DNA from 3 places in the Rhizobium sp. 2YAF20 genome. Region 3 is predicted to be linked to each of the others. Evidence: riboswitches for the same ligand, from Rfam matches in the RefSeq annotation. Region 3 holds a riboswitch; each other region holds the start of a gene.

Region 1 (10,593 bases), on a different contig from region 3:
GGCTGCATTTCGCGATCACCGACCGCTTCATCGTCACCAGCCGGCTGCAGCCGCTTCGAAGCGTCGAGCGTGCGCGTATGGCGATGGAGAAGAATGCCGCGAAACTGCTTCGTCCGCTCGATGTTTTCGAGGCGCTGGTCATCGAGTTCCAGCGGACGTTGATCTCACTCGTCATCGAGATGACGGAGGAGCTCAACCTTATCGAGGACTATGTCTACGACAATGCGCCACGCGACGAACGGCGGCGGCTGGCGCCCGTGCGCCGCACCATCGTTGGCGTCCACCGGCATCTTCGCACCGTGCTGTCGCTGATGCGACGGGCGTCGGCCTCCGATGACGAGGAGATGCCGCTCGGCTTCGATGAGATGGCAGGGAGACTGATGGGCCGGCTGGAGACGGTTTCTCACGATGTCTATGAACTGCAGGACAGGGCGCGCCTGCTGCATGAAGAGATCGATTCCAAGCTCTCCTCCGAAATCAATCGCCACCTCTACATCCTGTCGATCATGACGGCGCTCGTCCTGCCGCCAACTTTGGTCACCGGCTTTTTCGGCATGAACACCTCGAGCCTGCCCTTTTCGGCAGGTTCCAACGGCACAGGCTATGCAGTCGCGATCATCGTCGCATCGATCCTTGTCGCCTGGTGGCTGCTGAAGCGTGCGGATATCGTCTAGTCAAAAATGAAACCGCCCGGGAGGTAACCGGGCGGCGACTCATTCCAACTCGTTCAAGCCTCAATAATAGGGCGACAGGCACTGCTGGCGCGGGCCGCGGTTGGGCTGGAAACTATTGTCGAAGGCGCGATAGGAGCGATATCGGCTGGCACACCACTCGTAGTGCTGCGGATTGATGCCATTGGACGGCGCTGCATAATAGCGCGGCTGGCTGGCGATCGCGCCGCCGATGAGCGCGCCGGCACCGAAGGCTGCCAAGGGATACCAATAACCGTCATTGTAGCGGCGGTAGCCATAGCGATAGCCACCATATCCTCGATAGCCGTTGTAGTATCCTCCTCCGTAATAGCCGCGCCGATAATAGGGGCCACCGCCATAATATCCGTGGCGCCACTGAACCTGCTGCACATCGGCAGGAGCCGCTGGAGACTGGGCTGCGAGCGGCACAGCAGGCATCTGCATCGCAAAGGATGGGCTGAAACTCGTCAAGGCAACTGCCGCTGAAATGGCGAGAGTTGCAACTCTGGTACTCAACTTGAACATTTCCGTCTCCATAGACTGGGGCATTTTTCTTCACAGAAATAACGCTCTGCGTTCAACAAAGGTTCCGTTACGGTCCGGCGCCCAAAACTGACCATCAATTCACGGCACGCGCAAGCTTAACGTGAGATTAACCATAGATGCTTACTATCGTCCCATGAAGGGATATCGGTTTGCTCTCACGCTGATTTGTACTTTCCTGGCTGTTCTGGCCTTCGTCGGACAGGCCTCCGAGGCTTCGGCCGGCGAACGGGAACCATGGAACGATCCCGAATATGCCCTGATCGTCGATGCCTACGAGCTCAACACGATCGACTGGGATCTGCTCGTCAAGGACAAGCGTATTGCCGCCTTCATCTCCAAGGCCTCCGACGGCCTTCCGGAGAGCTTCACCTGCACAGGCGACCATGCCGGCGACAGTGTCGCCCACTGCAAGACGATGTGGCGCAAATATGCCGTCAGCCGCGAGCTTTTCCGCACCCGTCGGATGGTCGCCAAGGCAAACGGCCTGTTATGGGGTGCCTATCATCTCGGCCGGCCAGGAAATCCGATCGACCAGGCAAACCACTTCCTCGACTATGCCGACCCGCAAGCCGACGAGCTAATGGTCCTCGACATCGACGGCATGGATTCCACGCAATTCATGTCGCTCGACGACGCACAGATCTTTGTCGGCCACATCAAGGAGAGGACGGGGCGCTATCCGATCCTCTACGCCAACAACAATGTCGCTAAATTCATCGGCGATCACAGCAGTGCCTATCCCGTGCTGTCGCGGCTGCCGCTCTGGTATGCGCGGTACAAACCCGACGTCGACGGCATCTTCCCGATGGGCAACTGGTCAAGCTTTGCGATGTGGCAGTTTTCCTCCGCCGACAACTGTTCGCTCCGCCGCTGCCCTTACCGCGTCCAAGGGACGCTGACGGATATCGACGTGAACCTCGCGCCCGTGACCAAGGCGCAACTTGCGAAAATCTGGCCCCAGGGCGACCTGTTGCCGCCGCGCCTGGAAGCCCCGTCGTTGATCGCGTCAGCACCTCAGGCACTCCCCCCGACGCCGCCGAAGGCGGAGGTTACCGCGTTGAACTACCAGGATTTCTAATCCGAGGGCGGCCGCTGCGGGTTATGCCGTCAAGCCTCGATCTCGACGTCCGTCTTCGGGCGGGAGCAACAGGCGAGGATGTAACCTTCGTCGATCTCGTCGTCGAGGATGCCGCCATTGTGGTTCATCTCGACCTCCCCCGACAATTTCATGACCTTGCAGGTACCGCAGAGGCCGGATTCGCAGGCGGCGCCGATCCGCACGGCGGAGCCTCGGGCAGCCTGAAGGATCGTCTGTCCGGGCGAACAGGCAACGTCCTTGCCGGCCATGGTGAACCGGATCGAGGTTGCGACCTCTCCATCCTCATTCGGCGAAGGCTCGGGGACCAGTTCGGCCGAGGCTGGCCGGAAGCTTTCCTGGTGATATCGAGCCATGTCGAAGCCGCTGGCCTCGAGCGTCGAGCGAACGAAATCCATGAACACGTCAGGGCCGCAGCAAAACACTGTGCGGTCAAGGAAATCAGGGGCGAGCAGCGCGATCTTCGCCTTGTCGATGCGCCCCTTGAGGCCTGACCACAGCTCCGTGCGGCCGCACTGCTCAACGATGAAGCCGAGGTTCAGATTGGGCATGAAGCGGGCGAGATATTCGAGCTCGGATCGGAAGACGATCTCCGAAGGGCCACGCGAACAGTTGACGAAGGTAATGTCGGCAAGCGGCGCGATATCGCTCATATAACGGGTCATCGACATCATCGGCGTGATGCCGGAGCCTGCCGAGATGAACAGGTACTTCTCTCCGGGATGACGGACGTGGGTGAAATCGCCAAGCGGGCCGAAGGCGCGGATCCGCATGCCGGGCTTGAGGTTCTCAAACATCCAGCGCGTGCCGATGCTGTCCTTCTGCGCCTTGACCGTCACCGCGACCGAGAAGGGCCGCGATGGCGTCGAGGACAGCGTATAGGTGCGCATGACTGGCTCGGGGTCGACCGGAAGCTCCAGGGTGACGAACTGGCCCGGCAGGTAGCGGAACCAGTTCTCTCTATCGGAGCGGAACGTGAAGGTCATCACGTCGGGCGACTCCGGCGTCACCGACAGGCATTCAAGCAGATGCTGCCTGTCGCTCCAGGGCTGCATCTGATCGAGGTGCTGGTGTCGCTGCGAGACCGTCATGTTCATGTTCATGCCACCGCCGAGAGCTTGGACTGCTCGCCCTGCAGCCGGTTGACCATGAAGTTTGAGTACCATTCGACGAACTGCATGACGCCGCCTTCGTGGAGCTCCGAATAGGGGCCGGGCTCATAGGCTGGGGAATGAATGCCGAAGGCATTTTCCTCGACGATGCGGCGGTCTTGATCATTGGTTTCGGTCCAGACGTGGGTCAGTTCCTCGAGATTGTAGTCGACGCCTTCGATCGCATCCTTGTGGACCAGCCACTTGGTCGTGACCGCGGTTTCCTCCGCGTTGAGCGGCAGCACGCGAAACGAGATCGCATGGTCGCCGAGAAGATGGTTCCAGGTCGTGGGGTAGTGGAAAAGCAGCATAGTGCCGATTCCATTGACGGTCACGTCATCCGACAGCGGCCGCTTCACCGCATTCTTTCCCGACATGGTGTAGCTTTCGGCGCCCTCGATCAAGGGCATGCGGGCGGCGCGATACTGGCCATCGGTCGAGAGCTGGAACGTGCTCGGCAGGCCGGCCGCCTCGCAACGCTGCCAGTGCTCCTGGATGACGGGATCGCTCATGGCACCCTGCACGCCGCTGACGGTTGGGGCTTCCGAGAAGGTCCGGCAAAGCTCGGGGTGGTTGGCCGCGCAATGGTAACATTCGCGGTTGTTTTCCCAGACCAGTTTCCAGTTGCCCTTCTCGATGATCGTGCTCTGGAAGGCGACCTTCGCCTCGCTCATGCGGTGCGGCAGCATATAGGGCGCGATCATGTCGCGAACGGGGGCAAAATCGGGAGCTGTCTTGGCCAGGCAAATGAAGATGTAGCCGCCGACGCTTTCACAATGGACCGGCTTCAGATTGAACTGCGTCTTGTCAAAATCCTCGGCCATCTGCCGGGCAAAGAGCAGCGAGCCGTCGAGCTCGTAGGTCCACTGGTGATAGGGGCAGACAAGCTTTGCCGACGAGCCGCGCTCGGAGGTGCAGACGCGGGAGCCGCGATGGCGACAGCTATTGTGGAAGGCGCGGATGACGTTGTCGCGGCCGCGGACGATGACGACGGGGTAGTCGCCTACCTGGACGGTGAAATAATTGCCGGCGCGCGGCACTTCGCAATCATGGCCGATGAACAGCCAATCACGGTAATAGATCATCTCCATATCGAGCTTGAAATAATCCTGATCGATATAAAATGGTTGTTCCAGGCTGAAACCCTGGCGGCGGTTCTTCAACTGCCGGAGAACGTTGTTGCGAATATCCATCTGCATATCCTCATGCGAATTCGTTTGTCCTGGGAGCCGGAGGAAACGGCTGAGCCTCGGCCGAATGCCGATCGCCAGCTGCCTCCGGTCGCCCGCCGCGACCAGTTCAGGTCAAATCACGTTCCCAATGGCTGGTTTCCGGGCTCTGGAGCCGTCCCGAAGGACCGCACGGCACCTTCCCAGGCTTGCGACCCAGTGGTCTTATTGCCATGCTTCAACTCCACCACCGTTGCGGGGGCAGCGCCGGAATTCGACCGGCTTCCCAATTCTCCACCCCCTAGCAGGCGGCACCTCGAGATCACCCCCATATAACCACCTGAGATGATCGCTGTTTGGCTACAATGCGACATCCAATTCGAAATTGACGACAGCCTATCTCGCAACTGCAATAAACCTGCGGGCGTTGCTCATTGTCAATATTCATCAGTGATTTAAGGCAGACATAAAGCCGTGTGAGGTGGCCATTTTACCGTGCCGCAGCACGACCTGGCACATCGCCAATCTCGTTTGCGACATAGTCGAGCCAACTTGGTGGTTTCGCGTCCCCTCGGTTTGACCGGACGCCTTAAGAGGGGCTTAAGCATGATCTCATATTCTTGCCCCAACGATCACCAAGCCCAAGGGCGCGACGCATGGCAAAGCTTAGATATTACGACGCAAGGCCGGGCAAGGTCGTCGAGTCGCCGCGGCCGACGGCGGTCCATACCGAGTTTCTGCGCACCGGGCGGATCATCCGCAACAGCACCGCCAATTGGCTCGCCGAGGAGCGCCGCTACCTCTCCTATGACGAGGTTGCCGACAAGACGGCGCGCAAGCTCCAGGCAGCCGGCGAGAAGACCCACGACCGGCTGAGCAGCTTCCACCGCTCGATCAAATTTCCAAAGCTGATCTTCCACCGAACGCTTGCCGAAAGCCCGCATCTCGGCTATTGCCACGTCACCGCGGCGCGAACGCAATTCGCCAAATACGAAACCGTCAGCTGGGCATTCTACATCGCCAACTTCTTTGCGAAGATCGGCGAAAATGACAGCTTCTTCGAGGAGATCGACGGCAGGGCATCACGGATGTATTTCGCCGTCGCCGTCACCGCAGATGCAGAGGCCAAGGACAAGAAGCTGACGATCAACCGCAACGTTCGCGGCAACGGCGTGTTGTTCCAGACCCACGACCCGCAGGTGGCAATCCGCAACGTCCTCCTGCTCGGCGCCCGCAACGAACAACTCCGCGACATCATCCGCCAGCTTTAGTGGCGTCGATGGTGCGTAATTCTATTCCGGACCGACAAGACAACATCCGAAAGACGAGCTACCGTTGCGTGCATCCACAAGGGGCACCCAATGAGTGATCGCGCGCCAATTCTGTTGATCCCCGGATTGAATTGCACAGTGCGGCTCTTTGCCGGACAGATGGCGCAGCTATCAAGCCTCGGGCCTGTGCTCATCGCAGACCATCGGCGCGGCGATTCCATCGAGACAATTGCGAGCGAAATCCTGGCTGTGGCACCGACGCAGTTTGCCGTAGTTGGCTTTTCGCTTGGCGGCTACATCGCCTTTGAGATCATGCGCAGAACACCGGATAGGGTCGCACGCCTTGCGCTCCTGGGCACATCGGCCCGCGCTGACACCGAGGAACAAATCGAGCGCCGCCGAAAGCGTATGGCAATGGCAGAGCGCGGACTATTTCTTCAGAGTGTGGAAGATCAATTCGCTCAGATCGTGCACCGGACCAGGCGCGAGGACGCGGCGCTCCGAAGAGCTTATCTCAACATGGCAGCGGAATGCGGCGCCGACGCCTTTGTCGCCCATTTGAATGCATCGATACACCGCCCCGACTCCCGCGCCACTCTTGGAAGCATCAAATGTCCAACCTTGGTGATCGTCGGTGAGGATGACCAGGTGACACCTGCAGCGCTCGCCGAGGAAATCTCGAACAGCATCGAGAAGTCCAGCCTGCTCATTCTGCCCGGGTCCGGTCATCTCAGTCCGCTTGAACAACCGGAACTCGTTGCCCAAGCTCTCGTCAATTTCCTTCGAGGCTAGCGAGACAATCCGATGCCATCATGTGTACTCAATATCCCGTTTCTCGTTTGAACAGACGATAAGCCCGCGAGAGAGAACCGCATTGATCCGCCTGCCCGAAAGGCATAATGACAGCCTGAACTGAAACCGGTCAGGCCATGGCACGACATATCGACATTTTGAGCGATCCCGAACGCGGCATCCGCGAAGCGACCATCCTTCTTGCGCGGGGGTTGCCGGTCGCGGTGCCGACGGAGACAGTCTATGGGCTGGCCGCGGATGCGACCAACCCCAAGGCCATCGCCCGCATCTACGAGACCAAGGGCCGGCCGCAATTCAATCCGCTCATCTGCCACATGTCCGATCTTGCCATGGCGGAGCGCCACGCGGTTTTCGATCCGGTGTCGCGCCGGCTGGCGGAAGCGTTCTGGCCGGGGCCGCTGACTTTGGTGCTGCCCTTGAAGGCTGAAAGCACCATCCATCCGCTGGCGACCGCAGGGCTCAACAGCGTCGGGATCCGGGTGCCCATGGGCTTTGCCGGAGAGCTGATCCGCGCCTTCGGACGGCCGCTTGCCGCCCCCAGCGCCAACACCTCGGGCAAGATCAGCGCCACCAGCGCCGACCATGTCGAGGCCGATCTCGGAACCATGATCGAACTGATCCTAGAGGCCGGTTCCTCAGCCGTCGGCGTCGAATCGACCATCGTCAAGATCGAGGACGGCGAGATCAGGCTGCTGCGGCCGGGTGGGCTTGCGGCCGAGGATATCGAGCGTGTCGCCGGGCAGGCGCTCGTGCGCAAGGAGGGGGCGACGCCGGCGATCGAGGCACCAGGCATGCTTGCCTCGCACTATGCGCCTGGCGCTGCGGTTCGCCTCGATGCGCGCGACGTCTCCTTTGGCGAGGCGCTCATTCGCTTCGGTGCCGCTGACATTGTCGGCGAGAAGAATGCGACCATCGTGCTCGATCTCAGCGCTTCGGGCGATCTTTCCGAAGCCGCCGCCAACCTCTTCGATTTCATGAAGCGCGCCGATGCGAGCGGCGCTTCGACAATCGCCTTTTCCGCCATTCCCGACGAGGGCCTTGGCGAGGCGATCAACGACCGACTGCGCCGCGCCGCAGCCCCCCGCGAATAGACAAAGCAAGGACCGGCCATGAGCAATTCCGCAGCATCATCTGTTACCCCTGCCCCCGCTTCTCCCGCCCTCCTTGACCGCTTCGCCTCCATCGTCGGCGAGGCGCATGTCCTGCGCGACCCGTCTGACATCGCGCCGCGTCTCGTCGAGAACCGCGGGCTTTATCATGGCGCGTCGCCGATGGTGCTGAAGCCGGGATCGGTCGAGGAAGTCTCGGCCATTCTGAAGCTTGCGACCGAGACCGGAACGGCGATCGTGCCGCAGACGGGGAATACCGGCCTTGTCGGCGGCCAGACGCCGCGCGAGGGCGGCTCCGACATCATCCTCTCGCTGGAGCGGATGAACCGCATCCGCGACATCGATCCGGTCGCCAATATCGTTGTCGTCGATGGCGGCTGCATCCTTGCCGATGTCCAGAAGGCCGCGGAGGATCACGGGCGGCTGTTTCCGCTGTCGCTCGGCTCCGAGGGCTCCTGCCGGATCGGCGGCAACCTTTCAACCAATGCCGGCGGCACCGCGGTCCTTGCCTATGGCAACATGCGCCAGCTCTGCCTCGGTCTCGAAGTCGTATTGCCGACCGGCGAGATCTGGAATGGGCTGCGGCGGCTGAAAAAGGACAATACCGGCTACGACCTGCGCGATCTCTTCATCGGTGCCGAGGGGACGCTCGGGGTCATCACCGGGGCCGTCCTCAAGCTCTTCCCCCAGCCGCTCGGCCACCAGGTGGCGTTTGCCGGGATCGCGTCGGTGGAGGATGCGCTGACGCTGTTCAAACATGCCTCGGGCCTCTGCGGCGGCGCACTGACCGGCTTCGAGCTGATGCCGCGCATCGGCGTCGAGTTCACGGCCCGCAACATCCCCGGCGTGCGCGACCCGCTTGCCTCGGCGCACCGCTGGTATGTCCTCATCGACATTTCCACCTCGGATTCGGCCGAGACCGCCGAGCGGATGATGACGACGCTGATGGAGCAGGCTTTCGAGGAAGGGCTCGTGCAGGACGCGACGATTGCCAGCTCCGAGGCTCAGCAGAAGGCGCTCTGGCACATGCGCGAGAGCATGTCGGACGCACAGAAGCCGGAGGGCGGGTCGATCAAGCACGACGTCTCGGTACCGGTGTCGCAAATCCCCGAGTTCATGCATGAGGCGGAAGAGGCCGTGATGGCAGCGATGCCTGGCGCCCGCATCTGCGCTTTCGGCCACATGGGCGACGGCAACATCCACTACAACATCTCCCAGCCGCTCGGCGCCGACAAGGCCGCCTTCATCGGCCGCTGGCGAGAAATGAACAAGATCGTCCACGGGCTGGTGTTGAAGCACAACGGCTCGATCTCCGCCGAACATGGCATCGGCCAATTGAAGCGCGACGAACTTGCCGCGATCCGCCCCGGGATAGAGATCGACCTGATGCGTCGCATCAAGCGGTCGTTCGATCCGGCCGGCATCATGAACCCGGGCAAGGTCGTGGTGGTTTAGTTAGACCGGCGGCGTCTATCGCTACTGACACAATCTGACAGCAGGATCACCTAGGGTAGTTCCGACGGCACTCGCCAACAGGGAAGGAACTCCAAGATGATCACGTGGTTACGCAGCGCGGCAATAGCGTCCGGAAAAGTCCCGGATGCCTTTGCTTTCGTCAAAAAAGCAACGAAGCTGATCGAGGACAAGCACGATATAAAGATCACGATCAGCCGGCCGCTTGCCGGGAATCCGACGAGAATATTCTGGTATTCGCAGCACGCCGACCTGCAGAGCTATGAACGCGAGCACCAGAAGATCAACGGCGACACGGAGTTCCAACAAATGCTGGGACAGGCCAGCCACTGCTTCATCGAAGGCTCGGCTCACGACGAGATCCTCGAGACGATTTGAGCGAATTCGAAAGGGACAGTTGCCGTGATCAAGACTGAGCTTTCCGACCTCTACCGCGACTATATCTCCTGCCTGAACAAGCAGGATTGGCCGGAGCTCGGACAGTTCGTCGATGCAGAGGTCGCCCATAATGGCCGGCGGCTCGGGCTGTCGGGCTATCGCCAGATGCTGGAGAAAGATTTTCTGGAAATCCCGGACCTCTATTTCGATATACAGCTGCTGATTTCCGATCCGCCCTACATAGCGAGCCGCCTCGGCTTCGACTGTACGCCTCGGGCGAAATTCCTCGACCTCGACGTCAACGGCAAGCGCGTTTCCTTTACCGAAAACGTATTTTACGAATTTCGGCGGGACAAGATCGCCAAGGTGTGGTCGGTCATAGACAAGCCGGCGATCGAGGCCCAGCTTTAGGGTCGTGGTGGTGCCGTGGTCCCACGGACGATCAACGTGGCATCGAGCGTCTCCCGCTCCTTCGGCAAACTATCATCGAGAATTGCGCCGACGGCGCGACGGGCCATGTCGTTCAGCGGCTGTGCCATCGTCGTCAATCCCGGCTGGAACATCGCCGCCTCGGGTATGCCATCGAAGCCGATGACCGACACATGTCCGGGCACCGTGAGCCCTCGCTCCGTTAGCCATTGGATCGTAAAGAGAGCGATGCGATCGGACATCGCCAGAATTGCCGTCGGCGGACTGGGCGATGCGAAGATCTCTTCAAGACCAGCAGTGACGCTCTGCTGGTCGTTGCGCGTTGTATGTGTCGGCACGTCGTCACGTCCAACGCCGAACTCCGTCAACGCCTGCCAGTATCCAAGCATCCGGTCGCGCGGGGTCGATCCCAACAAGGTGTAAATTTCATCCGGCGCAATCGCTCGGACTGGACCACTGGAATGGC
Region 2 (10,593 bases), on a different contig from region 3:
CCCGCGCCGACAAGCGCTGCGAGGATAGCGCGGGGAAAGCGCACGTCCCAGACGATGCTCTCCTGTCCGCTCGACCAGACGACGTCGAATGTGTCAGGCCGAACTTTATTGGCGACGATCGACCATACTGTGGCGAACGGGATCGGCGCAGCGCCTACCGAAACACCTGCTGTCAGCGACAGAACCAGGAGAATGAAAAGAACGGTGATGACGAGCAACGGGCCGGCGCGCATACGGATTTCCATGAGATGAGTTAAGCGCCAGGCCGAACCCGGCCCGGCACTTGGCTGATGTCTCGAGCATCACATTGCGTCGGAATGAAACGCCTTGGCGAGCGTCGCGATTGCATCAATGTTGCGCGGTCCAGGCGTCGCCTCGACATAGGGCAGCACGACGAAGCGATCGTTCTTGACCGCGTCAAGACCCTTGAAGGCCGGATTGCCCTTGAGGAAGGCAATCTTCTGCGCGGCGGTCACCTCGCCGTAGTCGACGATCAAGATCACCTCAGGATTCCTCTCGATGACCGGCTCCCAGGACACTTCGGTCCAGCTCTTCTCGACGTTGTCCATGATATTGACGCCGCCGGCAGCCTCGATCATCGCCGTCGGAATACCATAACGGCCACAGGTGAACGGCTTTTCCTCGCCGGAGTCATAGACGAACACCCGCACCGGTCGATCGGCATGACCAATCTTCGCGGCGATCTCGACAAGCTGCTTGCGATAGCTTGCGACCAGAGCCTCGGCTCTGTCCGAGACGTGGAATATCTTCCCGAGGTTCAAAAGGTCGACGAACATGTCGTCCATGGTCGGCTTGCTCTTGCCCATGACGAAGATGCAGGATTCGGTGAGCTCGTAGACCTTGATGCCGAATGGCGCGAGCGTTTCCGGCGTCACCTCGCCGCCGACCTTCATGCCGTAGTTCCAGCCGGCGAAATAGAAGTCGGCATCGGCATTCAGCAACACCTCCTTGGTCGGATATTTCGGCGAAAGCTCCGGCAATTCCTCGACGGCCTTGCGCAGCTTCTCATCAAGCGTCTTCCAGCCGGAAACGCCGGTATAGCCGACCATCCTGTCGGTCAACTTCAATGCCAGCATCATTTCGATGAGATTGACGTCATTGGCGATTGCCCGCTGCGGCACCTTGTCGAAGGTGACATCATGGTTGCAGCTTCGCACGGTCACTTGCTCCGCCCCGGCAGCGCTTGCAAGCATTGTTGAGACAAGGAAGAGGCCGGCCAATAGGCCGTAGCGAATACGCATGGTGAAACTCCTGTCAGATGAGGGAAAAAGTGAAACGGCTGGGCTCAGCATCGACGACGCGATGCGCGCAGGCTGTGACGTCAAAGGCAGCCGAAATGCGCTGGGCGGTCAGTGCCTCCTGAGGCGAGCCATGGCCGGCAATGCGCCCTGATTGGATGATGGCGACCTTGGTGGCAAAGTCCGCTGCGAGATTGATGTCATGCAAGGTCATGACGATCGTTGGGCCAAGACCCTTCAACAATGCGAGAATCTCGAGCTGATGCCGGATGTCGAGATGGTTGGTCGGCTCGTCGAGGATGATGATCTCGGGCTCCTGTACGACCGCGCGGGCGATCAGCACCCGCTGCTTCTCACCACCGGACAGGCAGGAGAATTGCCGGCGCGAAAGATGCCGGAGCTCGAGCTCATCCAGCGCCATTGCTGTCAAGTCGTGGTCGCGCTCGCTCCAACGCGACAATCCCTTTCGATGCGGGATGCGGCCCATCATCACCACGTCCCGGACGCTGAAGGGGAAATCCGCAGGCGTCTCCTGGAGTACGACGGCGATACGCTTTGCGACTTCCCGCGGCGAGATCGACCAGAGATCGATCCCATCGAGGCGTACCGAGCCGCGAGCCGGCCGCACTGCACGATAAAGGCAACGAAGTAGCGTCGATTTCCCGGCGCCGTTCGGGCCGATGATCGCCAGCCGCTCACCAGCCGCAACAGTAAGGCTCATATTCGCGATGATGTGTTGCCCGGGCCTTGGACCCCAGCTCAGCCCGTCGACATCGAGTCGCGCCTGCTTGGAGGCGGACCGACCCGCCTGGTTGTTCGCATTGCCCATGGACCGCCTCCCGGAGATCTCGCCGGAGGCAAAGTCACGATAAGGCATTCGGGCGCATCTGCACCCTCTCCCGACCACGCATTTTCCACTCGGAACACCCCGTCCGTTACGTTGACACCATCGATGGCAGGTCTCCTGGCTCGCGGGTCACAGTCCGTTCGCGCCTTCCCGGCCTATAAAAAGCCAGTGGCATATCGCGAACGCACTCTCCGCTTACAGTTGCGGGGGCAGCCACGGTTTTGGCCCCTGATGGGTAATCCTCACCGTGTTCCCTTTTCAGCCGCCCTCCGGATAATCCCGGCGGCAGCACCATCACCCTCACTCGTCTCACGGAATTGCCAGACGGGCAACTGCGATCCCGACGATTTGTCAGTTGTCCCCGTCTGCCCGCATGAAAGGTCCGCACATCGACCCGCCTCGCCAGATCTGATATGTTATATCATAACGATTGGCAATAAGAAATCATCCGGATTACGCAATGAGGAAACTGTCAATCGATGGGAAAGATGAAGACGGCGCGCGTGCCTAGATGATCCGGATCATAGACGATCTCTGCTTTGAGACTGGAAGCCATTGCCCCCAACAATTTGGAGCCGAGGCCCGTTCCCTTCGGCGCAGCAGCGGGATCGAAACCGCCGCCGTCGTCTTCGACATGGACACGCAGGTCATCGACGCCGCTCCTTCTGACCACGACGCGGACTTCACCGGCCTCTCCTTCCTGATAGGCATATTTGAAGGCGTTGGTAACGAGCTCGCTGACAATGAGGCCGAGTGTGATCACCTTGTCGGTCGAAAGGCTCACCCGTTCACAGGCGAGCGCCACGCCATGCGGCCGCTTGTCGTTGCGCATCGAGGCCTCGAGCTCCTGCAGCAAGTTATCGAGATATTCATCGAGCCGGACCGTGCCGACCTCATGGCTGGTATAGAGCCGCCGATGGACGCTGGCGATCGCGTTGATCCGCATCTGTGTTTCCTGCAGTGCGTCGATCGTCCCCTGGTCTTCAGTCACCGATGCCTGCATCCGAATCAATGCTCCAACCAGCCCCAGGCTGTTGGCGATACGGTGATTGACTTCCGCAAGCAGCAGCTCCGCGCGATCCCGCTCCTGGCGAATGACTTCCTGCGTGCGCATCATGTCGCGGCGGAAACGCACACGTTCGAGCCCCTGCTGGAGCGCTGCCGACAGAAGATCGAAGTAATCGTCGGAGACATCCTTGACGACGTAGTCATCTGCACCAGCCCTCAGCGCCGCGACCGCGACGCTGGTGTCGCCAGAACCGATGCCATAGATCACCGGCGGATGATCCGGCATCGAAACAATGCAGGGAAGAATATCAAGACCGGTCTCGTCTTTGAGAAAGTGATCCAGCAAGATCGCATCGATATCGCCCTCGGCTAGCCTTGCAAAACCGGAAGCGCCATCGAGCGCCAGATGAATTCGATAACCGCGCTGTTCCATATTCCGGCGCGTAAGCGCGCCAAGCGCCTCATCATCGTCGATGTAAAGGATATCGATGGTGGTGTCAGCGTTGGCCTCCGGCTCAATCATTCCGCCTCCAGTATCTTCATGACGACGACGAACTACCCAGTTCGTCCCACATTACTACCGCTTATCTCTAATGCTGCACATACGCTATGCCGCGACCCGCGAACACCAATACGCCCTACACGCGAGGGACGCATCGCTGTTCGCGGATCGCGTCAACACATCGAGGAATTCGATCGGATTCAGACCGCCTGGCAGCGTGGGTAGAAGCGCGCCGATATACCCTCGGACGCCGCATAGGCCTGGGTGACGATCTCGGGCACCAGATCAATGTCCGGCAGGCTGCCGAGGCCAAGCGGACCAACGGCAAAGAGCCCGTCCGTAGCGCGATCGTCGACGACAAGCTCGCCCCTGGCGCTGACGGCGAGCCCCAGATGCAATTCGTCCGGCATCGCAAGGCCTGCGTCGATGAGGCTTCGCATCAGCGGCGTATCGAGATCGGGCGCCTGACATCGGCAGTCGACGATCTGGTCGGCGTAGATCTGTTCTTCCTCAGGCCGTCCGACCGGTGTCATGACGAGACCGGTTGGCGTCATTCGCAGGATCTGCCCCCTGCGAAGGAGGGTATTTCCCTCCGCAAGCTCTCGCCGCAACCGAACATGCATGGCCTCCGGCAGGCGATTCCGATGGCTGTCGTAGATCGCCCTGAGATGCCTGTTGAATTGCTGTTTCTCCCAGGCCGGCAGGGCGCGCCACAAAGAGCGGGCGTGTTTGCGCAAACCATTCATGACCGATTGCCAGTTCTGGCCGCCGGCCTCCGCCTGGCGACAGGCCTGACGGACGAACCGCACGATCCCGCTCAAACGCGCCGGCATTGCCTCAGCCGGGAAAACCGGGTCAGCATTGATGCGGGTGTGGCTTTGCGGAAGGAAGCCATGTTTGGAAATAATGGTGATCTGGCCGCTATATCCGCTTTCACGCATTTGCAGCAGTCGATCGACCACGCGCAAGCCACTGCCAAGGAGAACCGTATGCGGGCGCGCGACTAGTCGGCGGGCGCGAACCGGGGAGGATGGATCGGCCGCACTGGCGACCTCCGTTTGAGGATCGCCGATGCCATATCCGGTGGCAAGAATGACGGTGTCGAACAGGGGATTGGACGCACTGGCGCTTTCCACGAGGAAGCGATTGCCTCGGCTGCGGCGAAGAGCGAGAACGGGGTCGTTGCTGACCTGCACCGATATGTCCCGACGGGCAGCAAGCGCCTCGGAAAATCGCTCGTAGACATAGTCGCTGAAGATGCTTTTCGGCACGAAGATCTGCTGGAAACCCGGTATGGCTGCCGGCACGGCGGTGCGAAATTCAGTATTGGCGCAAAGCCAATCATTGAAATCATCGGCATCGCCCGAGGACACCGAAAGGTCGCGAACACGACTATTGAGAATTTCGCTGGAATGGCCAGAGGCGAGCGCCTGCCCGCCGCTGACGCTGGAATTCGGGTCGAAGAGCTGCAGATGAAACGGCGTCCGCATGGTCTTCATCAATGCGATCGCAGTCATCATGCCGGAAAAGCCGCGTCCAACGACGGCGATGCGTGGCATGGCGGAAGGCCGGGCCGAAGCCGCTACCCGTGAAGAAAAAAGTCCCCGAACCGTCATATCAACTCCTGCGTTGGAGATGGTCGATCATGGTTTTCTAGGCACTCTGATACGCGCTTGCCTGCCATCCGCACAGTTGCGGGCTGCGGCCACATGAGCCCCTGGCCGCTCTGGGATCGGCATGGAAATCGACAACCGATCCGACGACATCGAAGCAAACACGGGCGAAAATCCCCGCCGGGCCAACCTTCGATGTGTTAATAGTCTACACGTTTAGTCGTATAACAAAGCGCGAAAATGCGCTTCTAGCAAGCGCTTTCTTGCAAGCACCCCGTGAGAAGGTTCTTAACGAAGGCTCCGAAACGGCCGACCGACTGGCCAAGAAAAAACGACGTTGGACTACATTTTGCCGGCGTGGCGCTTATTATTCCAACAGGCGACCGGCAGATAAGCAAAGAAAATCTAATGCGAGCATCATCTGTAGAATAGACGGACTTACCCGCGCTCGCGGATAAGTCACAAATACCGGGTAGCTGATGGAGTGATGGATGGGAACCGTATCGCAGTTGCACGAGCGCACCCGACCCCCGGCACGCCTTATCCAAAGCGATGACGAGGCGCTGGAAGCCGCACGCTCGCTTGCCGCCGATTTTGCAAGGCTCGCCAGCGACCGCGACATCAACCGCATATTGCCGGACGACGAGCTGGAAGCTCTCTCGCAATCCGGCCTGCTCGGCGTCTCCGTTCCCTCCGAATATGAGGGGCTCGACATCTCCAACGCCATACTTGCGGAAATCATCGCGATCCTTGCCCAAGGCGACCCCTCGATTGCCGAGATATCGCAGAGCCACTTCCATGTGCTCGAAATCTTGCGCCTGGCCGATAACGAGGAGCAGAAGCAAATCGCCTTTGCGCGGGCGCTTACCGGTGATCGCATGGCCGGCGCATTTTCCGCGCCGACGGCAATCGCCCAGGAGACCCGGCTGACAGCCGATGGCGCCGGCTACAGGCTCGGTGGCCGGCAGGCCCATTCGACGGGCATTCTCTTTGCCGATTGGATTGCTGTCTTCGCACGCGATCCCGCTGACGAACGGGTTTTATCCCTCCTGCCCCGGCGCAGCGAAGGCATTCAGCTCATCGATGACTGGGACGGGTTCGGTCAGCGCACCAACGGCGGCGGGACGACGATCCTGCACAATGTCTACGTCGATGCCGAAGCGGTCATCCGCCTCGACAACGGTCTGAAGCAACCGACGACGATCGGTGCCGTCGGGCGGATTACCCGCGCCGGTGTCGACCTCGGCATTGCCCGCGCTGCTTTCGCCGCGACGGTAGACTTCGTCAGGAGCAATGCCCAACCCCGGATGGACGGCGGCATCAGGCGCGCTGCCGACAATCCGCTGACGATCGCGCGGATCGGCGAGATTGCGGTCCGCATCGAAGCGGCAGCCGCGATGATCGAACGGGCCGGTGGGAAACTCGACATCGCCCAGATCAATGCGACCGAGGCGCACGTTATCGACGCAGCGCTTTCAGTCGTGGGTGCAAGTGCGCTGGCGGCTGAAATCGGGATCGAAGCCTCAACGGCGCTGTTCGAGCTTGCCGGCACTTCCTCGACGCGGATAGGCCTGAACCTCGACCGCCATTGGCGCAACGCCCGCGCCCACGCGGCACGAGAACCGACTTCGCAGAAACATCACACCGTTGGAAACTATCATCTAAACGACATCGAGCCGCCGAAAAACGAGGTGCCCTGAAATCGAAACGCCGGCTCGAGGCCGGCGTGACAAGGCGGGATCAAGGAATATGCGGTCAGCTGGCGTTCGACGCCCGGAAATCTTCGTCCCCCGCCTCGATGCCACGGCCTCCGGTGGCGACAAACTGTTCGAGCGTCATGTTGTCGAGGATGGAAGCGATCGCATCGCGCACTTCCGTCATCGAACGACGCACCTGACAGCGCTCCGGATCGGCACAGTCGTCGCAGGCTTCGTAAGCCGTGCGGCTGGCACAGCGGATCGGCGCCAGCGGACCATCGAGCGTTCGAATGACGTGGCCGATGCGGATATCGGCAGCCGGCCGCGACAGTGAATAGCCGCCGCCCGGCCCCTTCTTTGAGCGCAGAACGCCCGAATTCCTCAATTCCAAAAGGATGGTATCAAGGAACTTCTTCGGGATATTGTTGCGCGAGGCGATATCGTTGATGAAAGCGGTCTCGCCCGGAGCGAGGCGAGCCAGATCGACCAGCGCCTTCAATCCGTATTTCCCTTTTTTCGTAAGCATTGCTCTTCGCTTTACTGAAAATTCAGTTGCCAAAAATCCGGCACGTCATCGGCGCGTCTATCAAGAACGGCGTATGCAGCAGATCGAACGTCTAAGATCAGGAAATATCCCCAGAATCAGCCGCAAACAAGGCAATAACTCACAAATTGTATAGTTTATGTTCTTAAAATCCCGCAGATGTATCGCCGATGCAACGATTGCCACGCCGGCGAGCAGTGTCACGCGGCACTAATATCGAGCGCGCCGAACCTATTCTGACCCAGAGCCTGGCCGATCTCGTCGGCAACGAAGAGCGCATGTTCCGACACCTGCGGCAGCCCCATCAGCTCGCCGAAGGTGCCGCGCGCCAGCGGGCCGGAGATATAGAGCTGCGGCGAAACCTCGCCGCCAAGCCCCAGGGCGCGCGATGCCGTGTCGCAGGCAAGCCCGAGCGCGGTACCGTCGAGCGACAGATAGCCGGCTTCCGCGAGCTGTCGGATCCATGGCTGGCTGCCAAGGATACCGCCGTGACCTGGGCCCGTCGTTACCACGACCGCGTCAAATCGATGTTCGACGCGCCGGGCCGAACGGCTGAGCCGCAGACGGCAATCGATCTGCGCGCCGTCGCTGCGAACCTCCTCGACCGAAGCCGCCAGAATCGTAAGCCTCCCCGCTTTGATCCCTTGCTCGCTCGCATCCTCGACTTGTGGCGCAATCCTGAACCGGTGCACGTCCCAGAACGGCCGCAAGTGCCTGACGACGCGGCGTCGCTCCGCAAGCGGCAACGCCCGCCAGACCTCCCCGCCCTGAAAGCGCACCTGATCGATCACCGCATGCCAACTGCGCCCTTCCCCCTCCGCCGCCCGGATAGCCTGGCGTATGCGCGTCAACAGAGACAGCGCTGTACGCGCGGGAATACTGACGAAATCGCCGTACAGCTCCTGCTGAATGCGTGCGTGGCCCCGCGACCTCAGCCCGCGCCGGGAAATCGCGGTGATCGCCCCCTCATGGCCACGAAGGGCCAATGAGGCAATGATATCGGAGGAGGTAAGGCCGTTGCCGACAATCAGCACCCGATCGGATGGCCGGATTGCGTGAAGAGCATCCGCCCTCGTCGGGTCGGCAACGAAGCGCGGATGATCCTTGAGAGCCTGTTGAAGCGCGTTCGGCGCATCCGGAGAAGGATGGCTGGTGGCAATAACAAGGATATCCGCCTCGAGCTGCCTGCCACCTTCGCTGGAAATCAGCCAGCGGCCGTTGTGCCGCGCGACCTCGACCACCCGCTCCGCAATATGGGCGATCTCGCCACTATCGACGAAGGGCTGTACCATGGCATTGACATAGGTGCCGAACAGGCCGCGGCGCACAAAGAGATTGCCATCGGCGGACGTCGCGTCGTCGTCGCCACAGACGGCATCGTTGTCAACGATCCAGCGCTGAAACTGCTCGACGTCATCCGGCATCAGGCTCATGCGCGAGGCCGGAACATTGATACGATGCGCGGGATCGAGCGTGTCGTAGGCAAGCCCTGGACCGAGCCTTGTGCGCGGTTCGAAGACGAAAAGCCGGTCCGGACCAAGCGTGCCGGAGCGCGCTAGGTGAAAGGCGACGCCGGCACCCGAAACGCCGCCGCCGATGATGGCCACCACGGGCTTTGGCTCTCTCCGCGTCGTCATCGCGCCTCCCTGCTCCATCGTCATCCCATCCGCGCTGCCAAAGCGGCAGTTCCAAAAACCGATAGGGATCAATATACTCTACGAAATTTGTTGACAATGCAGCCGCGTTTTCGATCACGACGATCTGCGGTCGCGTGCGCTGCAGCATATTATATTTTCATAATGCACGGAACGACTGTATATCTCGTGCATTTCTCCTCAAGGAGGAGACTATCATGGCAATTCTGCAACTTTTGACCCCGTTCGACTATGCCTTGGTTGTCGTGCTTGGCGCAATTCTGGTTTTCAGCCTCATGGAAGGCGGCAGCCACAAGCATTGACGGCCCCGCGGGAAGAAATATTCTTCCGAGCCATGTCTTCGGAAGATCGTCTTAAACGCCTGAACACGGCGCGATGAGCGAATTTGGGATTGTCTAAATACCCGCCTTTAACGTTTACCCGCTAGTAATCTCTTCAAAAGAGAGATTTCAGCGATGCGTATTGCGTTTGTCGCCCCCCTTGTCCTGCTCGCAGGCTGCGCCACGGCGCCACATCAAATCAGATCGGCATGCGCGATATTCGAACAGCGCGACGGCCTTTTCAACAATTGGCGTCGGGCGGCAGAGCGCACCGAGCGCGAATACGGCGTTCCCGTCCCGATTTTGATGGCGACCATCTACGCCGAATCCGGCTTCAACCCCTATGCCCGTCCGCCGCGCACCTTGCTGCTGGGCTTCATCCCGTGGACACGGCCCTCGAGCGCCTATGGATACTCGCAGGCACTTGACGGCACATGGTCGAGATACCGGGGAGAGACCGGCCACTGGGGCGCAAGCCGCACCAATTTCGCCGACGCCATCGATTTCATCGGCTGGTATCACGCCCAGAGCCATGTCCAGAACGGCATCGCGCTCAACGACGGCTACAGCCTCTACCTCGCCTACTATTACGGACACGACGGTTATACGCAGGGGGCATGGCGTGGCAGAGCCGACATCCAGCGCTCTGCCCAACGCGTCTCCAACATGGCGTTGACCTACCAGAGCCAGCTTCGCACCTGCGGCGGCTAGACCCGCTATCGCCATCGCGAAAATTCGATACCCGCTTAAAAAATCGTCGCAAACCGCGATGATTTCTGCCACAAGCGCCAAGGGACGCGACCGCCGTTAGTTTTAGAACGGGGTCGGGCGAGTTGATTGACGTCTCCTCACGCCGCCACGAGATCACGTGGCCGTTCTCTCAATTCCAATTTTTTCAGCAGAGAAGCAAACCGATGTGGGCTCAACCAGTCGTCACTGATCCGACCGCTTGACTTTCATATCTCAAAATGAGAACATAAAGGGAACAGATGGAGATGTGACATGACCAACGCAGAGGTAGTCATCGAAAGAGCCCTTGCCGTCGTGGCAAGATCGCGAGCCGCAAGGGAACGGGACGAGCAGAGGCGCAAGGAAATTTTTTCCCGAATCCAGATCGGCAGGACCCTGGACGCCTATCGGGTAAAGCG
Region 3 (10,593 bases):
TTACCCCAAGATCGTCTTTTGCGCCGTCGCCAACGACCGCCACGATATGCAATTGCGAATGTGATAATATTCGCCAAAGCTAAATTGCTTGCAAAGCAATCTGGTGAGCAAATGGTAAACGACCCGTCGCGCATTCTTCGCGTCGGGCCGACGCAGACACTGCAGGCGGCAACATTCTCCCGGCTATCCTGGTTCGCGAGGACATGGATTGCGGTTAGGCATTTGTAAATAGGGGGCTTGGCGCCTATCTGAAGGGCGGGCACGGATTGACCGGAAATAGCTCGTTTCGAACGACGCGAACGGAAGCTATGCAAGCCGACCTCAAAGGTTTATAAGCCGCCGTTATTTGTCGACGACGGCACATCCGGCGGAGACCGGCTACAAGACAGGTGAGTGAGATGGCACAGAATTGGACCCCGAACAGTTGGCGGCAAAAACCGATCCAGCAGGTGCCGGAATATCCGGACAAGGCGGCGCTCGCAGCGACCGAAGCGCAGCTTGCGACCTTCCCGCCGCTGGTTTTTGCCGGTGAAGCCCGCCGTCTGAAAAAGCATCTCGCCAATGTGGCTGATGGCAATGCCTTCCTGCTGCAAGGCGGCGATTGCGCCGAGAGCTTTGCCGAGCACGGGGCCGACACGATCCGCGATTTCTTCCGTGCCTTCCTGCAGATGGCTGTGGTGCTGACGTTCGGCGCCCAGTTGCCGGTCGTCAAGGTCGGCCGTATCGCCGGTCAGTTCGCCAAGCCGCGTTCGTCCAATGTCGAAAAGCAGGGCGACATCACGTTGCCGGCCTATCGCGGCGATATCGTCAATGGCATCGAATTCACCGAAAAGGCGCGAATTCCCGATCCGGAACGTCAACTGATGGCCTACCGCCAGTCGGCGGCGACCCTGAACCTGTTGCGTGCCTTTGCGATGGGCGGCTATGCCAATCTCGAGAACGTCCACCAGTGGATGCTCGGCTTCGTCAAGGACAGCCCGCAGGGCGAACGCTACAAGAAGCTGGCGGATCGGATCAGCGAAACGATGGACTTCATGAAGGCGATCGGCATCACCGCCGAGAACCAGCCGAGCCTGCGCGAAACCGATTTCTTCACCAGCCATGAAGCGTTGCTTCTTGGCTATGAGGAAGCGATGACGCGTGTAGATTCCACATCGGGCGATTGGTATGCCACCTCAGGCCACATGCTCTGGATCGGCGATCGCACCCGCCAGCTTGATCATGCCCATGTCGAATATTTCCGCGGCATCAAGAACCCGATCGGTCTGAAGTGCGGCCCGACCTTGACGCCGGACAACCTGATCGAGCTGATCGACGCCCTCAATCCGGCCAACGAGGCTGGGCGCCTGACGCTGATCTGCCGCTTCGGCTACGACAAGGTGGCAGACAGCCTGCCCAAGCTCATTCGCGCCGTCGAGCGCGAGGGCCGCAAGGTGGTCTGGTCCTGCGATCCGATGCACGGCAACACGATCACGCTCAACAACTACAAGACCCGGCCGTTCGAGCGGATTTTGTCGGAAGTCGAGAGCTTCTTCCAGATCCACCGGGCCGAGGGCACGCATCCGGGCGGCATTCATATCGAGATGACCGGCAAGGATGTTACCGAATGCACCGGTGGCGCTCGCGCCGTCACCGCCGACGACTTGCAGGATCGCTACCATACCCATTGCGACCCGCGCCTCAACGCCGACCAGGCACTTGAGCTCGCCTTCCTGCTTGCCGAGCGCATGAAGGGCGGTCGCGACGAAAAGCGGCTGGTTGCCAACGGCTGATCGCTTGCCGAGCGATGCAATCTCAAAAAGAGGGCCGGTCGTCAGACTGGCCCTTTTTATTTGCATCGTGCTCACACCAACCGACGCCGGCAGGTCAAGGCAGGATCAATCCCCTTGAATATCCAATCATTCTTTTGCGTTTGACGTGAGCCCTCGGGCGCGTGACGTTGCCGAAAAGCTTCAGATGGCGACAAGAGGGGAAGTGATGAACGACGAACATGCGGGATCGTGCCTTTGCGGGGCTGTTCGCTTCAAGACGAAGGGCAAGTTGCGGGAGGTCGTCGCGTGCCACTGTTCTCAATGCCGCAGACAGACGGGGCTCTACTACGCCGCGACCAACGTCCCGTTGGACAATCTCGAGATCGAAGGCGAGGACAGGGTTAGCTGGTACCGCGCCAGTTCGTTCGCGCGCCGTGGTTTCTGCTCCGTGTGTGGCTCGGCCTTGTTCTGGGTAGCGGATGGCGCCGACGAGATTTCGATCATGGCAGGCCTGTTCGACGAACCGAGCGATCTCAAACTGGCCTACCACATCTTTTGTGCCGACAAGGGCGACTTCTATGAGATCGCCGACGGCCTGCCGCAGTATCGGCAGGGTCGGCCGGGTCTGCTGACGGCAGGGCCGTCCGACTGATTTTCAGCTCCCGTCAGCCCTTTGCCGCCAATGCGGTCGTCAGGCGGGATATCTCCTCGCGCAGGGACGACAGCTCGGTGAGGACCTGCAAGTCGATCTTCTGATGCAACGACAGGACTTCGAGTTCCGCCTTGAGATTGACTTCGTAGTCCTTGGCCGCCTCGAAGCGATCGCGCTCGGTCTGGCGGTTCTGCGACATCATGATAATTGGCGCCTGTATGGCGGCGATCATCGATAGCAGGAGATTGAGGAAGATGAAGGGGTAGGGATCGAAGGCACGGGTGGCCAGCAGGATGGTGTTGACCACCGTCCAGATGGTCAGGAACAGCAGGAAGGAGATGATGAAGCCCCAGGAGCCGCCTATCCGCGCGATATCGTCGGCCAGCCGCTGGCCGAGCGATGCTTCGGCCAACAAAGCGGCGTTGACGTCGGTGGAGATGATCTTGCGTTCATGTGCCTTTTTCAGCACGCGCTTTTCAATGTCGCCAAGTTCATCGGCAGACTTGTCGAAATGGGTGTGAACGAAATTCGGTAGGTTATACATGCCTGGCTCCGCGGGCTGATCGTCTTCGGTGCCAGTATTCTTTTGTCGCTGCAAATTGCAACGTGAAACAACGTCTCAGGTGGCGAGCTGGTGGCCGAGCAATGCGGTTTTCGCGGGCTCGTGACCGCGGTCCTATTTTCTCGTCGCTGCAGTGACGAATTGTGTAGGCGGGAGCGTTGCAGAGGCCGCATGCCAGCGCTAAATGTGGCGTATGACAGAACAAGACTCGATCACCCAGTCGTTCCGCATTGCCGTTGCGCAACTCAATCCAACCGTTGGCGATGTCTCGGGCAACCTTGCCAAGGCGCGTGAGGCGCGGGCGGATGCTGCGCGAGAGCGCGCCCACCTCGTGCTGTTCACGGAGTTGTTTCTCTGCGGCTATCCGCCTGAGGATCTGGTGCTGAAGCCGGCTTTCATCCGTGCCTGTTGGAAGGCCGTTGAAAGCCTTGCTGCCGACACCGCGGATGGCGGCCCCGGCGTCATCATCGGATTTCCAAGACAGGACGAGACCGGGCGATACAATGCCATCGCCGTTCTCGATGGCGGCAAGGTCATCGCCGTTCGCGACAAGGTCGATCTGCCGAACTACGGCGAATTCGACGAGAAGCGCGTCTTCGACCAGGGCGCCATGCCGGGGCCTGTGAACTTTCGCGGCGTGCGGCTTGGCATTCCGATCTGCGAGGATATCTGGGGCGATCTTGGCGTCTGCGAGACATTGGCCGAGAGCGGCGCTGAAATCCTGCTGTCGCCGAATGGATCGCCCTATTACCGCGGCAAGGTCGACATTCGCCATCAGGTCGTGTTGAAGCAGGTAATCGAGACCGGCCTGCCAATGATCTATGCCCACCAGGTTGGCGGCCAGGACGAGCTGGTTTTTGACGGTGCCAGCTTCGCCTTCAACGCCGACAAGTCGCTTGCCTTCCAGATGAGCCAGTTCGAGGTGACGCAGGCGGTGACGGTCTGGAGGAAGGGCGACGCCGGCTGGCATTGCGCCGAAGGTCCGAGGTCGCATATCCCTGAGCACGAGGAAGCCGACTATCGCGCCTGCCTGCTCGGCTTCCGCGACTACGTCAACAAGAACGGCTTCAAGACGGTTGTCCTTGGCCTTTCCGGCGGCATTGATTCGGCTATTTGCGCCGCAATTGCGGTGGACGCGCTCGGCGAGGAGCGGGTGCGCACCGTGATGCTACCCTATCGCTACACCTCGGAGGATTCGTTCACGGATGCCGCCGATTGCGCCAGGGCGCTCGGCTGCCGCTACGACATTGTATCGATCGAGGCGCCGGTCGAAGGCTTCTCTTCGGCGCTGGCCGGCCTGTTCGAGGGGACGGACAGCGGCATTACCGAAGAGAACCTGCAAAGCCGCGCTCGCGGAACGATCCTGATGGCAATTTCCAACAAGTTCGGCTCGATGGTGGTGACGACAGGCAACAAGTCCGAAATGTCGGTCGGTTACGCTACGCTTTACGGCGATATGAACGGCGGCTTCAACCCGATCAAGGACCTCTACAAGATGCAGGTCTATGCGCTGGCGCGCTGGCGCAATGCGCATGTGCCGCCGGATGCGCTTGGGCCGTCGGGTGAGGTGATCCCGGTCAACATCATCGACAAGGCGCCTTCGGCGGAGCTTCGGCCCAACCAGACGGACCAGGACTCGCTGCCGCCTTATCCCGTACTCGACGACATCCTCGAATGCCTGGTGGAGAACGAGATGGCGGTCCACGACATCGTTGCCCGCGGCCATGACGTTGCGACCGTGCATCGCATCGAACATCTGCTCTATCTTGCCGAATACAAGCGCCGGCAGTCAGCACCTGGGGTCAGGATTACCAGGAAAAACTTTGGCCGAGACCGGCGCTATCCGATCACCAACCGGTTCCGCGACAGGTAGGCAACCGACATTTTCCAATTTGGAGTATCCATGCGAAGTTCCGTCGAGATCTACAACATCCGCACGGGCGAGACCGGTGTCGTCTGGCAAACCGACCAGCTGGTGGAGGCGCCGAATTTTGCTCCTGACGGCAGCTATCTGCTGGTGAACGGCGATGGCCTGCTTTACCGCGTGCCGATTGATGACAGCGACGACTTCGACGAGGTGGAGGAGATCGATACCGGCTATGCCGTCCGATGCAACAACGACCACGGGATTTCGCCTGATGGTTCGTTGCTTGCGATCTCCGACAAAACGCTGCTGGGAAAATCCTGCATCTACCTGCTGCCGGCAGAGGGCGGGTCGCCGCGACAGGTGACGACCAAGCTGCCGTCCTATTGGCATGGCTGGTCGCCGGACGGTAAGAGCCTTGCCTATTGCGGCATTCGCGACGAGGTTTTCGACATCTACACGATCCCGGTCGGTGGCGGCGAGGAGCGGCGGCTGACCCATGGCGAGGGCCGCAATGACGGCCCCGATTATTCGGCAGATGGGGAGTGGATCTATTTCAATTCCAGCCGCTCCGGTCTCATGCAGATATGGCGCATTCGGCCCGACGGTACCGATGTCCAACAGATCACCGACGACAATTACGGCAACTGGTTTCCGCATCCGTCGCCGAGTGGCGAAAAGGTTCTGTTCCTCTCCTACGACGCAGATGTGTTCGATCATCCGCGCGATTTGAATGTCAGGCTGCGGCTGATGGACATGGATGGCGGAAATCTCGTGACGCTGTTGGAGCTTTTCGGCGGGCAGGGAACGATCAATGTTCCGTGCTGGTCGCCGGATGGCGAAGAGTTCGCCTTTGTCAGGTACGAGCCGGCAGCCTGAGACAATGCGGTGCGATCCACTTGCTTTCGGCAGGTGGATCGCGCATAGCTTTGTCGTCAGGTGCCCGCGAAAGCGGGAGAATCGGGAAGCCGGCGAAATTCCGGCACGTGCCCAACGCTGTGAGGCGGATGATCGTCGCGGGGAGGGGATAGCATTCTCTTCCAATAACTTGCCACTGGTCGTTAAACCGGGAAGGCAGCGGCGATCAGACGAAGCCAAGTCAGAAGACCGGCCTGATACGATAGACTGATCCGCGCGGACGGCGGCAAAGTCGGCATTGTTGGGGATAGACGATGCGACCCGATCCGAAGGACGTTTTCGTCCATGCGACAGCCTTTTCGACTGCGGAGCGCCAGGCGGTCTACCGCGCCATAGAGACGCGGCGCGACGTGCGCGACCAGTTCCTGCCCGACCCTTTGCCCGATGATCTGGTCGGCCGGTTGCTTGGCGCTGCCCATAGCGCACCCTCCGTCGGGTTCATGCAGCCATGGAATTTCGTTCTGGTGCGCGATACCGGTGTTCGCGAAGCCGCCTGGCGCGCTTTCAGCCGCGCCAATGATGAGGCAGCCTTGATGTTCGATGCAGAGCGGCGCGATACATATCGCTCTCTGAAGCTCGAGGGTATCCGCAAGGCGCCGCTCAGCATCTGCGTCACCTGCGATCCAGACCGTGCCGGCAGCGTGGTGCTTGGGCGAACGCACAATCCGCGGATGGATGCTTTTTCGACGGTCTGCGCCGTGCAGAATCTCTGGCTTGCGGCACGAGCAGAAGGCGTCGGCGTCGGCTGGGTCAGCATCTTTCACGATGCCGATATTCGCGCGCTGCTGGGCATTCCCGAGAGGATCGAGATCATCGCCTGGCTCTGTCTCGGCTTTGTCGATGAATTGTACCGCGAGCCGGAGCTTGCGGTGAAAGGTTGGCGACAGAGATTGCCACTCGACGAACTGGTGTTCCATGATCGCTGGCAACAGCCGGACCCGGAACGCTGATCCATATCTGCGCCGTCACCGTACCGACGAAACAGCCCATTTATGCAACTGCCGCCGAGGCTTCCCTGTCGGATTCGGATGCAATCCCGGTAGCGATCCGGCTATCGGCAAGCTCTATAATGCCACCACACGGCTTAACGAGGACATCCCTGCCGCATCAGCCGCTGCACTGGCTGCCGCTGACGCGCCAGCGTCGCCTCCGTCCGATGGGGCGATCTTGTTCAATCTTTAGAGCTGCGCGCGGGACACGCGACCGTTTCGCCTGTCCCCGTCAGTCACTAGCTTTCGCGCCATTGGCGTTGCCTATTGCGCCGGTTGGGCACCGGGGATTACCGGATGTTTAAGGTCGATCTTGCCCTCATCGCCCGACAGGAATTGCGGGCCGACCTGGCGGACCTTGCTTGCCGGGTCGTAGGGTCTGTCTTCGGGCTGCTTTGCTGGTTCGCTCTTGGCTGTCGATTGCGGGGCTGGGGCGGGTGGCAGAGGCTTGATAGTCTGGATGGTGGTTATCGAACCATTCGGGATGTTTGTGATCGAGTTTTCGGGTTGAGCCCCGATGGCGGCGTTTGCCGGCTGGCGGGGCTGCTCGCCTATCGCGTTCTCGCGCTTGATCTCATCGTAATAGGCCGACATGTTGCAGCTACATGAGGACTTTTCGCCGGGCGCCCGCTTTTTGTAAGCGAAGGCGTAGGGCATGGTGCTATAGGGCGCCCCGGTTGATGCCGAGACCATCTGGGTCGTTTCCTGGCTCTGCAGGTAGTGAAAGAAGAGTTCCGTCTGGACACCCGGGCACATCTTGGCGCAGCTGTCTGCGTCGCGCTGGAAATCGGCGGCGGTTGCATCCGATGTCATCGGAAAGAAGCCGCCATCGCAGGTCCGCACGCAGACGGTCCGGACGCTGGCGCCGTAGCCACCTGCAGGCGTGCCATAGGCATTTCGCGGCAAGCCGCGCGCGGCGATCGGCGGACGGGGAGAGGCCCGATCCATCGGCGGAAAGAATGAGTCGGTCCGCATTGCCTGCTGGTCCGGGGTCGCCGGTTCGTCCGTCCGATCGCTGATCGTCGTATCGAAGCCCATCGACGATGGTTGGTCGCAGCCATTGTCGCGCAACTCCGTCTCAAGCTCGCCGCGCAGAGCCTTATCAGATCCGCCGCCCTGGCCGGCGCGCTGATCCATCAGATAGCGCATCTGCTCCTGCATGCGATCGATCGCGCTTCCAAGCTGGTCGCAGGCAGCGGCATCGTTGGCGCTGGCAATCGATGCGCCGTCGGAGGCACAGCCGCGATCTCGCAGGTCGTTGACGGCCTTGCTAATGTCCTGGCTCAACTGGGCAATGGCGTTCGAGCCGGCTCGCGCCCGGTGGGTCGTGCCAATGGTCTCGCTGACGTCGGCAAGCCGCCCGCGCAGGTCGTCACAGATTGGATTCATCTGCGCTGAGACCGGCGCTGCCGCCGTGAGCGACGCCAGAAATATGAAGGAAACGTTCCGGCTGCGCATTACAGTCCCGTCCTCGATCAGGGCGCCTGGCAAAGGGATTGCCCATGGGTTGGCATGGCCAGCCCGCCTGCCTTTGATATACAACATTCTCTCTTAATAAGATGCTGAAAGACCTAGAGCCTGTCGTCAGTTAGGCTTGTTTGTGCTCAAGACTGCCGTTCTGCGTGTATGATTTGGCGTCATCAATCGTCAAAAGAGTCTACCCACGGTCCTCCATATGTGATTCCTCGAGTGTCGGCCTGATATGGAGCTGACCGATGCGTCGATATGGATTGCGAGATGATCAATGGGAGCGGATCAAGGATTTCCTTCCCGGTCGAGAGGGTCATGTTGGTGGAACGGCGTCGGACAACCGGCTTTTTGTCGAAGCGGTTCTGTATCGCTATCGTGCGGGGATTCCCTGGCGCGATCTTCCCGAGCGGTTTGGTGATTGGAAAGTGACCCACAAGCGACTGCGCCGGTGGTGCGAAAGCGGTGTTTTCGAACGTATCTTTAAGGCGTTATCCGAAGACCGGGACAATGAGTACATGATGCTCGATTCCACCATCATTCGTGCCCATCAGCACAGTGCCGGGGCGCTAAAAAAAACGGCGCGGATCAGGCCATCGGCAGATCCAGAGGGGGCCTGACCACCAAAATTCACCTGATTGTCGACGCTTTGGGCAATCCCGTCGCCGCGACGCTCACGCCCGGTCAGCAATCCGATCTCAGCCAGGCAGCGCCATTGCTGGAAGAGCTCAAGCCCAGCGCGTTCCTGGCCGACAAAGCTTATGATGCAAATGAATTGATCGAGACCCTCGAAAATCGAGGGATCATGCCGGTTATCCCATCCAAGGCGAACCGGCTTGTCCAACGCAAAACAGATTTCGCTCTCTATCGGGAGCGAAATCTCGTCGAGCGATTGTTCTGCAAACTCAAAGGATTCCGGGCAATCGCGACACGCTACGATAAGTTGGCGAATACCTTTCTCGCCGCAATCCAACTCGTCTGCATCGTATTTTGGCTTAACTGACGACAGGCTCTAGCGCCAGCCGCGGGATTTTCGAGAACGGCCGAGATCAGGCGGCGCGCGCGAGCGCCATGGTTGTCGGTACTTCCAGGACGGGGCCGTCGATCTCGGCTACGGTCTTCATGCGTGACAACAGATCCTCGTTGACCTCCCAGGAAACGGCGACCGCATGGACAGAGCCGATCTTCTTCGGCTCGCCGATGCGCTTGCCCGGGCAACCCATGCGGCGGAACATCCGCTCGAGGAAGACGTCGGTAACAGTGACGATGTGCGAAAGGCCGGAGGTGAGCCCGAGCTCGCCGACGCCGCACATTAATTCGGCGGCGGCGACCGTCACCTGGTTCGATGCGCGGTCCTGGGAGATTTCCGGATCGATGCAGAAACGGCTGGATTCCCAGATGGCGGCGCTGCGGATTTGCGGGCTGCGGCCAAGGAGGATCGGGAAAGTATTGTCCAACATGTTGGGCCCGAGCGTCGGCAACAGCCGCAACGCGCCGCGCAGCTTGCCCGTTTCATTGGAATAGGACAGGACGTAGACCGGGTTTGAAAGGTCGTATTGGTCGATCTCCCATTCACCGTCGACCAGAACTTCCCATTTTAAGAGATCGTGAAATACACGCTTGCGCAGCCGGAACATTTCGTCCATAGCGCCGAGATGATGGTGGCGGGTCGTGCCGCTGAAGAGCTTGATCATATCTGTCTCCGTTCGTTGGTTTCGACGGAAGACTGGCAAATGCGCTAAGGTCGCTGTACTGGCACAAGCGACAGTGGGCGCGTCGATGGATTGAGGCTAAAAGGAACGGCTGCTCAGAAATGCGGGATCAGCCCGCGCCAGACGGCTTCTGCAACCGCCTGGGTGTTAGAGGCGACATTCAGCTTCTCGCGGGCGTTGCTCATGAAGAAGCGAACGGTCCGTTCGCTGATGCCGAGAATGACGGCAATTTCCCAGTAGGTCTTACCGGCTGCCGCCCAACACAGCACCTCGCGCTCTCGTGGCGTAATCAGTCGGAGTTCGCCATCGCTGACGGTTTGGAGCTGTTCGGCGTCGATCATAGCGGCATGGAACAGGGCGGCCAACGCCTGGATGTCGCGGCCATAACTTCTCGTGAAAAGCGGCATTTCGTCTGCGGACAGTGCGATGCAGATCACGAGGGCGGCGGCACGCGAGGCGCGCGAAAGTAGCGGGTAGGAAATCCCTTCCTTCGGAATGCCGAGCGTGGCCAAACGACCAAACAGCGCCTCTGCCACCGGCACCTGCTGACGCAAGGTGGCATGGTCCACCGGCCGGACCGAGGAAGCGACGAATTTCAGCGGAGGCAGCAGGACGTTCAGGCCGACGTTGCAGAGCGCCTCTCCCTGCTCGCGGGAGAGCGTGTGGTGCAGCCGGTGC

Evidence for each region. A riboswitch is a leader RNA that binds a small molecule or an ion and turns the genes downstream of it on or off. The one in region 3 is predicted to bind cobalamin.
Region 1: it holds a riboswitch for cobalamin, as region 3 does, so the genes downstream of both, AB4Z52_RS16180 (aromatic ring-hydroxylating oxygenase subunit alpha) here and bluB (5,6-dimethylbenzimidazole synthase) in region 3, are expected to answer to the same signal.
Region 2: it holds a riboswitch for cobalamin, as region 3 does, so the genes downstream of both, AB4Z52_RS04070 (ABC transporter ATP-binding protein) here and bluB (5,6-dimethylbenzimidazole synthase) in region 3, are expected to answer to the same signal.

What each region holds. Positions count from the first base shown of each region.
Region 1 covers NZ_JBFRFF010000012.1:37,156-47,748, forward strand. Annotated here, with positions in the region: gene AB4Z52_RS16160 (transporter) at 1-674, shown strand, start outside; gene AB4Z52_RS16165 (BA14K family protein) at 735-1,217, opposite strand; gene AB4Z52_RS16170 (glycoside hydrolase family 25 protein) at 1,372-2,316, shown strand; gene AB4Z52_RS16175 (2Fe-2S iron-sulfur cluster-binding protein) at 2,346-3,431, opposite strand; gene AB4Z52_RS16180 (aromatic ring-hydroxylating oxygenase subunit alpha) at 3,434-4,678, opposite strand; cobalamin riboswitch at 4,790-4,988, opposite strand; gene AB4Z52_RS16185 (DUF6656 family protein) at 5,311-5,925, shown strand; gene AB4Z52_RS16190 (alpha/beta fold hydrolase) at 6,016-6,717, shown strand; gene AB4Z52_RS16195 (L-threonylcarbamoyladenylate synthase) at 6,855-7,829, shown strand; gene AB4Z52_RS16200 (FAD-binding oxidoreductase) at 7,848-9,302, shown strand; gene AB4Z52_RS16205 (hypothetical protein) at 9,399-9,698, shown strand; gene AB4Z52_RS16210 (ester cyclase) at 9,723-10,109, shown strand; gene AB4Z52_RS16215 (LacI family DNA-binding transcriptional regulator) at 10,106-10,593, opposite strand, start outside.
Region 2 covers NZ_JBFRFF010000001.1:840,259-850,851, reverse strand. Annotated here, with positions in the region: gene AB4Z52_RS04080 (FecCD family ABC transporter permease) at 1-233, opposite strand, end outside; gene AB4Z52_RS04075 (ABC transporter substrate-binding protein) at 303-1,262, opposite strand; gene AB4Z52_RS04070 (ABC transporter ATP-binding protein) at 1,276-2,088, opposite strand; cobalamin riboswitch at 2,197-2,417, opposite strand; gene AB4Z52_RS04065 (sensor histidine kinase) at 2,579-3,637, opposite strand; gene AB4Z52_RS04060 (FAD/NAD(P)-binding protein) at 3,817-5,232, opposite strand; gene AB4Z52_RS04055 (SfnB family sulfur acquisition oxidoreductase) at 5,721-6,929, shown strand; gene AB4Z52_RS04050 (RrF2 family transcriptional regulator) at 6,985-7,452, opposite strand; gene AB4Z52_RS04045 (FAD/NAD(P)-binding protein) at 7,671-9,107, opposite strand; gene AB4Z52_RS04040 (transglycosylase SLT domain-containing protein) at 9,581-10,156, shown strand; gene AB4Z52_RS04035 (hypothetical protein) at 10,448-10,593, shown strand, end outside.
Region 3 covers NZ_JBFRFF010000003.1:166,201-176,793, reverse strand. Annotated here, with positions in the region: gene AB4Z52_RS06860 (class II 3-deoxy-7-phosphoheptulonate synthase) at 399-1,772, shown strand; gene AB4Z52_RS06855 (GFA family protein) at 1,978-2,403, shown strand; gene AB4Z52_RS06850 (DUF1003 domain-containing protein) at 2,417-2,947, opposite strand; gene AB4Z52_RS06845 (NAD+ synthase) at 3,159-4,838, shown strand; gene AB4Z52_RS06840 (TolB family protein) at 4,869-5,708, shown strand; cobalamin riboswitch at 5,752-5,959, shown strand; gene bluB (5,6-dimethylbenzimidazole synthase) at 6,002-6,697, shown strand; gene AB4Z52_RS06830 (DUF2865 domain-containing protein) at 7,001-8,281, opposite strand; one part of gene AB4Z52_RS06825 (IS5 family transposase) at 8,452-8,773, shown strand; one part of gene AB4Z52_RS06825 (IS5 family transposase) at 8,773-9,206, shown strand; gene AB4Z52_RS06820 (acyl-homoserine-lactone synthase) at 9,253-9,897, opposite strand; gene AB4Z52_RS06815 (helix-turn-helix transcriptional regulator) at 10,011-10,593, opposite strand, start outside.